DNA from 2 places in the Lysinibacillus sp. NPDC094403 genome. Region 2 is predicted to be linked to the other one. Evidence: riboswitches for the same ligand, from Rfam matches in the RefSeq annotation. Region 2 holds a riboswitch; the other holds the start of a gene.
The links. A riboswitch is a leader RNA that binds a small molecule or an ion and turns the genes downstream of it on or off. The one in region 2 is predicted to bind FMN.
Positions count from the first base shown of each region.

Region 1 (7,057 bases), on a different contig from region 2:
CCATGTACAATAGAGGGTAGAGAAAGATTAGAAGAGAGGGATCGTTAAAGTGTCAGAAAATATTTCAGTATTAGTAGTAGATGACGAGGATCGTATTCGACGCTTATTAAAAATGTATTTAGAGCGAGAAGGGTACCTTGTTGACGAAGCAGAAAACGGTGAACAAGCGATCGAAAAATCTTTAGAAAAAGAGTATCACTGTATTTTACTAGACATTATGATGCCTGAAAAAGATGGGCTTGAAGTATGTGCGGAAATCCGTGAACGAGCAGCAACACCGATTATTTTATTAACTGCAAAAGGCGAGGAAGCGAATCGTGTACAAGGCTTTGAGCTTGGAGCAGATGATTATATTGTAAAACCATTTAGTCCTCGTGAGGTTGTGTTACGTGTGAAGGCTATATTACGTCGTTCACAAGCCTTCTCACCTTCGACAAATGCTTCTTCTTCAAAAGATTTAGTTGTATTTCAACATTTAATGATCGATCATGATGCTCACCGTGTAACAGCAGAGGGGATCGAAGTAAATTTAACGCCTAAAGAGTATGAATTGCTTTATTTCCTAGCGAAATCACCAGACAAAGTATTTGACCGTGAACAATTACTAAAAGAAGTTTGGCATTATGATTTCTTTGGCGATTTACGTACAGTTGACACACATGTAAAACGTTTACGTGAAAAGCTCAATCGTGTCTCTGAAAACGCAGCGAAGATGATCGTTACTGTATGGGGCGTTGGCTACAAATTTGAGGTTGTCAATGAATAGAATATGGAATAGTGTTGTCGGGAAGCTATGGGTAACCATATTGCTTCTCGTTTCATTTGTATTATTTGTTTTCACGGTTTTAATGCTTGAGTTTCTTCAGAATTACCATATGCAGCAAGCAGAAAGCTCTTTGCGTCAAACAGCAGCAACCGTTGCAAGTATAGTAGATGATAAAAAAACAGCAGAGTCGACGTCGGAATTATTAAAAGATATTTTACCCGAAAGTACGAATGCGCTAATTGCTATTAACCATGACAGAGTTTCTTTTGCTTTGCAGGAAGGTGTAAATAAAAAAGAAATCCAGAATATGATTTTAGCCAATAAATCGTTCCAAGAAGTTTTTCAATCAGATAAACCGATTATTAAGGAAATGCTGATGCCATCTTCTACAGACGAAGAAAAAATGGAATCGTATGTTGTGCTAGGTTTCCCGCTAAATGTGGAAAATACAGTGCACGGGGCTGTTTTTATTTATCAAAGTCCAGATGCACTGCATAAAACATCGAAAGAGACGACAAAAGTTGTCTTTTTATCTGCCTTCATTGCCTTCGTACTAACGACATTTTTTGCGTTTTTCCTTTCATCGCGTATTACGTCACCATTACGTAAAATGCGTGAGTTGGCATTTGAAATTTCTAAAGGGAATTTTGAAGCGAAGATGCCGACTACGCAAAATGATGAAATCGGCCAGCTTGCTGTTGCTTTTAATCAAATGGGACGTCAATTGAAACACAATCTAGAAGTGATCAATCAAGAAAATGAACAGCTTTCAAATATTTTAACATCCATGACAGACGCAGTTATTACGTTTAATCGTGATCGTACAATATTATTAAGTAATCCGCCAGCGGACCGTTTAATGCAAAAATGGTTTGTCAATAAAGGTTCACAAAGTGCGAAGCCAATTCCGCCAGAGCTTTATCATATGCTCGATCATGTACTGATGTTTGAGGATAAGCTTGAAGAAGAAATTGAGATGGATGGAAGTTACTATACGTTTACGATTAGCCCTCTTTATAGTGAGGAATCGATACGTGGAGCGGTTGCAGTTATTCGTGATATGACTGAGCAGCATCGCTTAGAAAAACTACGTTCAGACTTTATTGCCAATGTGTCACATGAGCTGCGAACGCCGATATCGATGCTCCAAGGTTATTCAGAGGCCCTAATGGATGATGATTTTATTCAGGATCAAGAAGAACGTAATGAGATTACAAAAATTATTTATGATGAATCGAAGCGTATGGGACGTCTCGTAACAGATTTATTAGACCTTGCGCGTATGGAATCGGGGCATATGACGCTTTACAAGGATGAACTCCCAATTAATTCAACATTTGAACGTATTACTCAAAAATTTGCACAGGTTGCAAAAGAGAAGCACGTTCGTCTGATATTTGACAGTGAATTTAATGACGAAGCTACGATTAGTATAGATGAGGATCGGATTGAACAAGTATTAACGAATTTAGTTGATAATGCTCTCCGTCATACTGATGAAGGGTCTGTAACAGTGAAGGTTGAGAAGGAGCCAACCTTTGCCAAAATATCTGTCCAAGATACAGGGCATGGTATTCCACAAGAGGACTTACCATATGTCTTTGAACGTTTCTATAAAGCAGATAAGGCACGTACTCGTTCTAAAGGCGGAACTGGCCTAGGTTTAGCTATTGCTAGAAATATTGTCAAGGCACATTCAGGCAATATTATGGTAGATAGTGTACTGAAAGAGGGGACTACCTTCACGTTTTATTTACCGTTCGATTAATATCATTGCTATTAAAATGGTATTAATTGGCTGTAACTTCTGAGAACATTTAGACGACAAATATAATAGAACGGGGGTGGAGTGCTTTGAATGACTCCGTGTTCCATCGGTTATACGATGCATATCATCAAGACGTGTTCCAGTTTCTTATTTATTTAGTAAAAAACCGTACACTTGCTGAGGATTTAGCGCACGAGGTTTATGTTCGCGTATTACGCTCATATGATCAGTTCGCAGGAAATAGTAGCGAAAAGACATGGCTTTTTGCTATTGCAAAAAATGTCGCTATTGATCATTTTAGAAAGCAGGCTGTACGTCAAAAACATTCACTTGATTTTTTTGACTGGGAAACGGAACAGCTACATTCAACCACACCATCACCGGAAGACATGTTGCAGGCCAGTGATGAATTTATGCAAGTACAATCAGCACTTGAACATTGTACAGGTGACCAAAAAATGGTCATTATTATGCGCTACTTCCAAGATTTATCGATTGCAGAAACAGCGCAAATACTAGATTGGACAGAAGCGAAGGTAAAAACCACTCAGCATCGTGCCATTAAATTTTTAAGGCAACAGCTACAACAGGTTAGAGAACAGGAGGCGAAACGGCAGTGACACATAATCAATTTGATGATGACCAATTTGAACATGTATTGAATAATGCCCCTAAGCTTTCTGACCGCCGTTCGAAAGAGGAAATATTAAATCGATTATTGGCAGATGCTCGTTTGCAGGATAATGTCCATCTTCAAGAAGCTATACAACAACCATTAGATGATGAAATAACATCGCAAGAGCAACAAAAAAGTACCTACACAGCGATACTAGAGAAGAAAGTTCGTAAATGGCCAATCTTTATGAGTGTTGCAGCTGTTTTCGCTTTAACAGTACTTACAGGCTCCATGTTCATGAAAAACAATGATGCGAAGATGGATCAGGCCAATGCTCCTGAAACTTCTCAATATTCAACAATACAGGATAATCGTGCAGCAAAAAGCTCTATCAACCATGATAATCTTATGGAGTCCAATATAGTAGCAGAACATAAACGGATCATGTCTCTACGATCATCCGTTTATGAGGAAGATTTAACAGATGCAGTGGTGTTCCGTATTGGTTTGGCAAATCGTGATAAGGAAAGTGTACCGATGACATATATCATTCCAAATGAACGAGTTGCTACTGATTTTGGGAAGAAAAAGCCTACAACATTACAAATGTATGAAAAGTATGCGCCGCAAATTGATGAGAAAGCTAATGGTTTTACTAACTATCATCCGTATCAAGGCGAATTGAAGGAGAAGGGTGATAAACTAGTTCATGTATTGCCAAAGAAAAATGACTATGATGTCGCTTCTGCAGATACTGGCGAATATTTAGGAACTTTACAGGATACATTCTCAGACTCAGAGTATAAAGATATTGAGTTTGAAAATCCAGATGGTACAGCATATGAGTTATCCAAGAAAGAAGAGCCTAGTAAGATTATGGAATTAACAAACTCAAATCATTTTAATTATTATTTATATAAAGATGATAATGGGTCTGAATATTTATCACCCGATTCCCGTAAAACTTTTCCCACTGTAACAGAAGCTCTTACCGTTATGCGAACTAAAAATGATGATGTATACGTTCCAGTCGTACCGGAAAATATAACATACACTGTGAAAGAGGTAGCAGAAGGCGTTATTGTTACTTTTGATGAGCCGCTTGATTTATCGACAATGGATGCTGTTCGAGCAACTCAAATGATTGAAGCTATGATGCTTACTGCTGCAAGCTTTGATAAACAAATACGTCTAGACAATGTTGTACAGGAGAGCTGGGAGGGATTTGATTTTAAAAATTTCTTGCCAAAGCCTGTGGGAGCCAATAAACGATATATGCCATAAATAGCATGACGCTAATCTTCAACAAATGGATGAACAGAAATTAATAAGTAAATTTTTTGAGCATTCTCGCCGCTGTATGTGCGTGAATGCTCTTGTCAGTTTAATGACGGGCAGAGTAATCAGTGGGAGATGAAGAAAAGGCTATTAGCGAGAATCTGTAAAACATACAAGTTTAATCGGGATTTTTTAAGCAAAGCTATTTACTTTTCCTTAATAATTCTTTATAGTAAGGCTATGAAACAAAAAAATATTGATTCATCTTCGGGGCAGGGTGAAAATCCCGACCGGCGGTAATAGAGTTGTAAATCGCTAATATTTCATTTTAGAGACATTAGCTCGAATGATTTACTAAATACTCTTCAGCCCGCGACCTGTGCAAATTACTTTTTGCATGGCTGACTTGGTGCAATTCCAAGGCCGACAGTTAAAGTCTGGATGGGAGAAGATGGAGGTACGATCGTCATTCATTGTTATGAATTTAGCTATGTATGAGCGTTTTTTTTGATGTGGATTCACACATCGCATGCTCAAAAATAGTTAATTAATGGCGTTTTTTAATCATGCCTATTCTCCCTTATGCTTTTTTGCATAAGGGTTTTTTCATGATAATAATTGATTAGGTCGTAACCTTTCTTCTTGCGAGATTGAATCAGCAAAGAGGAGAGAGTTTACTATGAAGAAAAATGTTAAACTTCAATCGTTTATTACGATTGGCATGCTGAGCAGTATTTCGTTTTTATTAATGCTTTTTAATTTCCCTATTCCGCCATTCCCAGCGTTTTTGGAAGTGGACTTCAGTGATATGCCAGCATTACTTGCAGCGATCACAATGGGGCCGGTAGCCGGTATTTTAGTAGAATTATTTAAAAATGTGTTAGACTGGATTTTCTCAGGTACGCCAACAGGAGTACCGGTAGGACATATTGCGAACTTTGTAACAGGTATTTTATTTATTCTACCAGTAAGCTTTGTTTTTAATCGCTTCAAAACAGTTAAAGGTCTTATCGGAGGATTAGCTACTGGAACAATCATAATGGCAGTAGGAATGAGCATTCTTAACTATGCGGTATTTTTACCTATGTACACTTACTTTTTAGGTATGGAGCCTGTTGTAGGTGATTCACTATATAAAATGATCGTGGCTGGTATCTTGCCATTTAACATTGTGAAAGGTATTTTAATAACTGTCATCATGGCATTACTATTCACAACAATGCGTAAATGGATTATTAATCAGCGTTCTATGTATTTACAAAATAATTGAAATGAAACCTCGAGCTGTTAAGTGCTCGAGGTTTTTTTATATGAAACGGATAGGCTAGACGAGTAGAACTAGTAAAGGATAGGATTTGAGTCAAAGTGAAGGAAAGAACCGTAAAGCGAAAGATAGAAGAGCCAGAGCGACGGAAAGAAAGGTCGGGACGACGGATAGAAGAGCCAGAGCGACGGAAAGAAAGGTCAGAGCGACGGAAGAACCGGCAGAGCGACGGAAAGAAAGGTCAAAGCGACGGATAGAACCGGCAGAGTGACGGATAGAACTTTCAGAGCGACGGAAAGAATCTGCAAAGTGAGGGATAGAATGGTCAGATCGACGGAAAGAAATGCCGAAATGCCGAATAGGATAATCAAAGTGATCGATAGAATTAATCTAGTCGAGCTTAGTATTTTAATGTAGAATAAGGAAGAGTTTAGTATGTTAGAGGAGTTTGAAGAGATGAGCGAAAAAAAGAGTGAGTGGTCTAGTAAACTAGGCTTTATTTTAGCATCGGCAGGAGCTGCGATCGGGCTAGGGGCAATTTGGAAGCTCCCGTATGTTACTGGACAAAGTGGTGGGGGAGCGTTTTTCCTTATTTTTGTCTTATTTACATTGTTGATTGGTTTACCGATGCTATTATCAGAATATGTTTTAGGTCGCGGTACACAGTCTGAGGCTGTGACTGCCTATAAAAAAATTGCGCCTACGAAAACAGGCTGGGCTTGGGTTGGACGTATGGGCGTGCTCGGTTGTTTTTTATTATTAACTTTTTACAGTGTTGTAGGAGGTTGGATTTTTATATATAGTGGCCTTGGTGTGACTGGGGCTGTTATTGATCCTGGTAATGATCCTAGTGAACTATTTGGAAAGATTGTGGGAACACCTTGGATTACATTACTAGGATTGGGGTTATTTACGCTAGTGAATGTACTAGTCATTTCACTTGGTGTGCAAAATGGTATAGAGAAGGCAAGTAAGTGGATGATGCCTTTATTATTCATTATGTTTATTGTGCTTGTTGTGCGAGCCTTAACATTAGATGGGGCAATGGAGGGAGTTAAATTCTTCTTGTGGCCTGATTTTTCCAATATAACTGGGAAATCTATATTAGAAGCGTTAGGGCAGTCCTTCTTTGGCTTAGCGGTTGGATTTTCTTGTCTTGTGACGTATAGCTCTTATTTAAAGAAGGATGTAAGCTTACCGAATTCTGCAGGATCCGTTGTTATTCTTACTGTGCTTGTATCGTTTTTGGCAGGATTAGCAATTTTCCCTGTTGTATTTGCTTTTAATTTAGAACCAGCATCTGGACCGGGCTTATTATTTATGGTTCTTCCAACAGCATTTAGTCAAATGCCATTTGGTGAAGTA
Region 1 covers NZ_JBNNTL010000001.1:864,030-871,086, forward strand. The annotation lists gene ACQKMV_RS03960 (response regulator transcription factor) at 50-766, shown strand; gene ACQKMV_RS03965 (ATP-binding protein) at 759-2,534, shown strand; gene sigX (RNA polymerase sigma factor SigX) at 2,621-3,154, shown strand; gene ACQKMV_RS03975 (RNA polymerase subunit sigma) at 3,151-4,434, shown strand; FMN riboswitch at 4,688-4,885, shown strand; gene ACQKMV_RS03980 (ECF transporter S component) at 5,108-5,698, shown strand; gene ACQKMV_RS03985 (sodium-dependent transporter) at 6,128-7,057, shown strand, end outside.
Region 1: linked by a shared signal. The riboswitch ahead of ACQKMV_RS03980 (ECF transporter S component) and the one ahead of ribE (riboflavin synthase) in region 2 are both predicted to bind FMN.

Region 2 (7,057 bases):
ACGGACCCTTGAATATTTTTCTTATTTTTCTCTTTCATGCTAGTTGCTTCAAAATGATTCGTACAAATTAACGGATTTCCATATTTTTCTTCTTGCTTCTGTGGGGAAGCTTCTACTACTATAGATTGACCGCTTTGATCTGTCATTGAGTAATTATAGCAATAACCATGTGGTAGCTCTCTGATTAGTTTAAGTGCTTCTTCAATATTTTTACATTGCTCTAATAATATTCGGACAATCGTTGAAGCGATAAAGCCCTCATCATGGTACTCACTATTAACAAAATGCAGACCGACAACTAACCCAAATTCATTCATTCCATCGAGTCTACCGATAATTTGTTGGCTAAATCCAACACTTGCGTATCCATTCATTGGATTAGAAAATACAAGTCTGGCATCATACAATGTTGGACTAAAATCATAGTTTCTTATGTATTTGCCGTTTTGCACAAAAGATGTACAGCCCATTTCTGGAAAGGTAATATTATACCCACTATACATTTTAATCACAGAATCCGTCGTTTGAGTCAACCCAACAGCCAATCCTTCCATTTCTTGTACAAGGCTAGGGCAATGGAATTGTAGTAGTTGTTTTGCCATTTGGACATTTGTTTTATTTGTTAAGTTCGGAAATCCATTCTGTATTGGATGTGAATGTGATAGTAGCACTTTACTTTGTTGGAGTCCAATTTGATAGTAGCTGCCTCTTACATCTATAACTTCTACGATTAACTCTTCATAAGATCTCATTGCTGTTCTCTCCTTACCTAATGTGATAGATATCTATTATTCATCGTAAAGCTTCAAGTTAATAAAAGGTCAAGTAAAATATAAAAAGACCAGGCTTATATAAACCTGATCTCTTCATTCTAAGTATTTATTTTTTCCTACTCGATGTCCTTGTCTCATCCTGTACATTTAAAAAATTCGGACGCTTACGATAATTTGCAGAAGATAAGCGAACTAAAGATCCTTTAATGTTCTGCCAATCTAAATCTGCTCCCATGTTTAAGTACGGAATACCTAATACTCTTATATTTGCAGTATAAAGAAGTATGAAAAACACCGAAATGAAGAATCCAAATAACCCTAAAAAGGCAGATGCTAAAATGATGATGATCCTGAGAATACTCATTGCTGTTACAATAGATTGATTGACGAGTGTAAAGGCTGCAATACTTGAAGTAGCAATAACTACAATCATGGAAGGGCTCGTAACACCCGATTTAATCGCTGCATCTCCAATAATTAATCCCCCGACAACACTTATGGACCCACTGATAACATTGGGTAGATGGATATTTGCTTCTCGAAATAATTCAAACATAAAAAGCATCATTAATGTTTCAAGAAAAGTTGGAAATGGAAGACCTGTCCTTGACTCAACAACTGTTGCCAATAGGATGAAAGGCAATTGCTCTTGATGATAGGTAGTCAGTGCAAGCCAAAAACCTGGTAAAAGTACACTTATTAAGATAGCCACTATTCGGAGTAAACGTTCCATAGAACTTACAATAACTGGATACTCGTTATCCTCACCGGATTTAAAAAGTAACATTGAGTTAGAGGGTGTAATAACTGCATACGATACACCATCAACTATGATAATAATGCGCCCTCTGCTTAAAGCTTGTACAGCAAAATCAGGGCGTCCAGTATAATCATGTCTAGGTAGAATCTTTCCACCCCGCTCAATTCTCTCCATCAATAAATCTCCACTAAATACAATATCCGTATCAATTCTCTGCAGCTGTAATTTTATTATCTCAAGCATCTTTTGATTTACGACATCTTCTAAATAAAGTACAGCTACGGTTGTTTTGGATCGTTTACCAAGTTCATATGTCTCAACACTTAATGAATTAGTAGGTAATCGCTTGCGTAATAAAGCAATATTGATAAAAACATCCTCAATAAAATCATCTTTCGGACCTTTGACTACTAATTCAAGGGTCGTTTCTTTAGGCTCCCGATTCGGTTTTTTAGCGATATAACTTGAATACAGCAAATTCATATCTTCAAAATACAGTAAAACATGTCCTTTATAGACTCTCGTCATGGCCTCATCTTTACTTGTTATTCTCTGAAGATGGGGAATGTGTAATTTATTTTCTATATGTTGCTCTAATTCATCCGATGTTCCAGTAAATAATGATTGAATTCGTTGTACAATAACGGTCTGTAGTAAACGTTCATCAATCATCGCTTCACATTTTATCAAATGTACTTTATGTTGCTGAAAGAAATACTCCTGGAATACCACATCAGCAGATCGTTGAAATAGTGACTTCAAAGATTTCAAATTTAATTCTTGTTCCATTGAAGAAATATCCCTCATCTCCTGCTGAGCCAGCTCCTAATTAGTGCATTTATGAGTATTACCATAAATACACTTAAGGATATTTTCCCCATGGTTTTAAAAAATATTCATTTTAAAATGCTTTCCAGAATAATTTACCTATGAAATTTCCATACTATATCAAGATAGATTTATCCAATCATCTTCTTTAAATTTGCCATTTCAATAGCAGACATTGCCGCATCATAGCCTTTATTTCCTGACTTAGTCCCAGCTCGCTCAATTGCTTGTTCAATATTTTCAGTAGTAACAATGCCAAAAATAACAGGTACATTTGTAGTTAGTGACACATTTGCAATTCCTTTAGCTGATTCATTACATACATAATCATAATGTGTTGTTGAGCCACGAATCACTGTACCTAATCCAATAATTGCATCATATTTCTTTGTTTCAGCTAACTGTTTCGCGATGAATGGAACTTCAAATGCACCAGGAACCCACGCTACATCAATAGAGTTCTCATCCACACCATGACGCTTTAAACCATCTAATGCACCATCTAATAATTTGCTTGTAATAAATTCGTTGAAACGACCAACTACTACTGCTATTTTTAAATCCGTACCAATTAATTGTGCTTCAAATGTTTTAACCATTTTGAATCTCTCCTCTATTATTTAGTCTAATCATCATAACGTGGGGTTGATTTCCGTTCCGACTGGGCGCTTTTATCGCTGCCGCTTCGCTTTCGCGCAGAGCAAAGCTTCCTGGGGGCGTCGGGGCTTGCGCGAAAGCGTAGTGCAACGAAGCGACAGCAACAGCACCGATGTCGGTCACAAAGGCGTTATCACAGGACGTGATGGTTTTAGCCTTCGTTCCCCAATTGCTAATCCTCAAGGAGTCGCCCAGTCTCCACTCCAATCAACTTATATACATAAAGTACGTTTTAACAAATGTCATTCCAAATTTTTGTTGATGATCCTTTATATTGTCTGTGTGTTTTCTTCCATTATTTGTTGACGACGATATGTTGCCAATGCTTCAATTGAAATCATTTTTAAATGATGATGCGCTGCATATTTAATGAGGTCATTAAAGCGTAGCATTTCGCCATTGTCTCCCATAATTTCACAAATAATGCCCGCAGGAATACTATGACAAAGCTTTGCCAAATCAATTGTAGCTTCTGTATGTCCTCTACGTTCTAATACACCATTTTCCTTTGCTATTAGTGGGAATACATGGCCTGGTCTACGAAAATCCGCAGCTTTTGCCTGTGGCTCTATCATTTTTTGTATAGTCATTGCCCGTTCAAAGGCGCTAATTCCAGTTGTTGTGTCTACATGATCTATACTAACGGTAAATGCCGTCTGATGATTATCTGTATTAATACTAACCATTGGCTTTAATGCTAGTTTTTGTGCTAGCTGCTGTGAAATCGGCGTACAAATAAGACCTCTTCCATAGGTCGCCATAAAGTTAATCGTTTCTGGGGTCATAAATTCCGCAAGTGCGAGTAAGTCCCCTTCGTTTTCTCGGTCCTCGTCATCTACTACAATAATCATCTTACCTTGTTTTAAATCCTCTATTGCTTCTTCGATTGAATGTAGCAATATCTCCACCTCCTGTTCGTAAATTTTGGTTAAAAGCCGTTTTGTGCTAAGAAGTCTCTTGTAACAGTCGGTGGTTCCTGTCCATGCTTAAGTTGATGCAAAATGTATTTTCCAACTAAATCTGTTTCTACATTGACGTGATCACCAATTTTCTTCTTACCTAAAATGGTTTCCTTGTAAGTGTGGGGTATCAGGGATACTGTGACACCGTTTTTCTCGACATGAAAGAGTGTTAAACTCGTTCCGTCAATGGTGATGGAGCCCTTTGGTATACAGTAGCTCGTTAACTCCGTTGATAGTTCAATATCAATATAGACTGCATTTGCTAATGGCCGCTTGCGCAATATTTTCCCTACTCCGTCTACATGTCCGGATACAAAATGACCTCCGAAACGTCCATTAGCTGACATAGCGCGCTCTAAATTTACAGGATCTCCAACTGCGAGCTGCTGTAAATTTGTTGCTCTCACTGTTTCAGGCATGACATCCATCGTTAGCTCTTGTTCATTAAAATGTATCACTGTTAAACAAACACCGTTGACCGCTATACTGTCCCCGAGCTTTACATCCTCTACCATTTTCTTTGAAAGTACGGTAATTTCCATACTTTTTCTATCGCTTTGCATGGTTTTTATGGTGCCAATATCCTCAACAATTCCTGTAAACATTTTTTCACCTACTTTCATTTACTTCTAATTTCTGTTCAAACAAAAAACCCCTTAGATTAAAGGGGTTTGGGAGTTCATTTACATAAGACGTCAACAAATAAACCTCATGGATACAAAATTTTTCCATAGGCTGTCATCTCATCGTTCTTCTCCCATCCAGACTGTCACTGTCGGTTTTGGATTTGCACCAAATCAGCTTGCGCTCACGGACTTTGAATTTCTTCATCACCGCCGATTGGGAATTTCACCCTACCCCGAAGAACTATTGCTATTCAATTTTTTAGCCAAATAAAACAAAAACTACTTCCCAACTAAACGATGGGAAGTAGTTAACATAAAAGCATACTCAAACAAACCTTATAAACTCAAGCGAATTTAAAAAGCTCACACTTCTACCCTTCTCCCATCCAGACTATAACTGTCGGTTTTGGATTTGCACCAAATCAGCTTGCGCTCACGGACTTTGAATTTCTTCATCACCGCCGATTGGGAATTTCACCCTACCCTGAAGGATATTTTTATTTAGCTATTTCTTACGATAACACTATTTCATTTTATTATCCAGATAATTCTTTTTTAAAATTTTTTCTCTAATTCATTTCGCATTCGCAAGTTTGTGCTGTCGTTACGTTTGCACATTCGCTACATAAAACCAGCCACCACCTTTGGTCATTACTAAAGACCAAAGGCGTGGCTGTTCCAAAGACAATAAAATTACACAGTTAAACTACCGTCAACAGAGACAACAGCACCAGCCATGAAGCTTGCTTTATCTGAAGCTAAGAATAGAACCGCTTCTGCTACTTCTTCTGGTTCACCATGGCGTCCCATACGAACACGTGACATTTCTTCTGGTACGTATCCTGTTTTTTTAAGTGTCTCTCCAACACTTTGAAATAATGGTGTAACGATACCACCTGGACACACAGCATTAATACGTATACCTTTATTTGCATACTCGATCGCAACGCCTTTCGTTAAACCAATTACTGCATGCTTACTTGCGGAATATACAGCGATACTGTGTTCCGGACGAATACCTGCCGATGAAGCAGTATTAATAATCGACCCTTTACCCTGCTTTTCCATTACTGGAATAACATATTTCATTCCTAGAAAAATACCTTTTACATTGATATCCATAAGACGATCGTATTCTTCCAATTCAACCGTTGTAAATGGTGCAAATTTTTGAATAATGCCAGCGTTATTGAAGAAAACATCGATACGGCCATATGTGTTTACAGCTTGCTGTACATAATTCTGAACATCCTCTACTTTGGAAACATCCGCTTTAACGAAAATCCCCTCACCGCCATTTTGTTGAATTAGTTTAAGTGTCTCTTCTCCAGTTTTCTCGTTAAAATCAACTAACACGACTTTATAGCCATTTTCAGCAAATTTAAGACTAGTTGCTCTACCAATTCCACTACCTGATCCTGTAATAACTGCAATTCTATTTTTATTTGTCATATTATTTTCCTCTTTTCGCTTTTATATTTTATTACGTAATCGTCCTCTTTGCCTTTCCACGCTCATGGCCCTTAGTTTAATTTCATTTTCATGTAATCGTCATAATTACCGTTAAAGATACTCATGCCAGTTGGAGAAAGCTCCACCATTTTGTATGCTAGCTTATTAAGAAAATATCGATCATGTGAAATAAAGAAAAGTGTTCCCTCATAATTCAAAAGAGCCTGTTCTAATACTTCTTTACTAAATAAATCAAGGTGATTAGTTGGCTCGTCCATAATAAGCACGTTTGCTTTTTGCATTACGAGTTTCGATAAAGCTACTCGTGCCCTCTCACCTCCACTGAGGGTAGATATCCTTTTAAAGACATCTTCATCAGTAAATAAGAAATTCCCTAAAACAGTACGAACTCTCGCTTCTTCAATGTGTGGGAACATACTCCAGACCTCATGTAAAATGGTGTTATTTGGGTGTAAGTTCGATTGCTCTTGATCGTAGTAACCTACCGTCACACCGTTACCCCAAGTGATAACGCCACTATCTGGACTAATCTCCTTTAACAGCGTCTTTATTAATGTTGATTTTCCAACACCATTCGGACCAATTAATGCAACCTTATCACCACGCTGTAGCTGAAAATTAATATTTTCTAATAGCGGTTGTTGCCCATAATCTACCTTAAAGAAAACCGATAAATCTCGTACCTTTAGCACTTCCTTATGAGAGTTTTTTTCCATTAAAAATCCCATCTGTGGTTGTTTTAAATCCTTTATAGGTTTCTCAATTCGTTCTATTCTCTCAAGCTGTTTTCTTTTGTTTTTTGCACTTTTAGAAGAAGTAGCCATAGTAATATTGCGTTGTATATAGTCTTCCATTTTCGAAATTTTTTGCTGTTGCAGGACATATTTTTTTTCAATCAAGTTGCGAGTTTTTTCTTTACTTTCTACATATTTGGAGTAATTCCCAACATATTTCCTGACTTCTGCTCGCTCTATCTCA
Region 2 covers NZ_JBNNTL010000004.1:74,329-81,385, forward strand. The annotation lists gene ACQKMV_RS08850 (C45 family autoproteolytic acyltransferase/hydolase) at 1-752, opposite strand, end outside; gene ACQKMV_RS08855 (spore germination protein) at 880-2,322, opposite strand; gene ribH (6,7-dimethyl-8-ribityllumazine synthase) at 2,493-2,960, opposite strand; partial or broken gene ribB (3,4-dihydroxy-2-butanone-4-phosphate synthase) at 3,324-3,917, opposite strand; gene ribE (riboflavin synthase) at 3,947-4,585, opposite strand; FMN riboswitch at 4,726-4,851, opposite strand; FMN riboswitch at 4,977-5,102, opposite strand; gene ACQKMV_RS08875 (SDR family NAD(P)-dependent oxidoreductase) at 5,300-6,058, opposite strand; gene abc-f (ribosomal protection-like ABC-F family protein) at 6,130-7,057, opposite strand, start outside.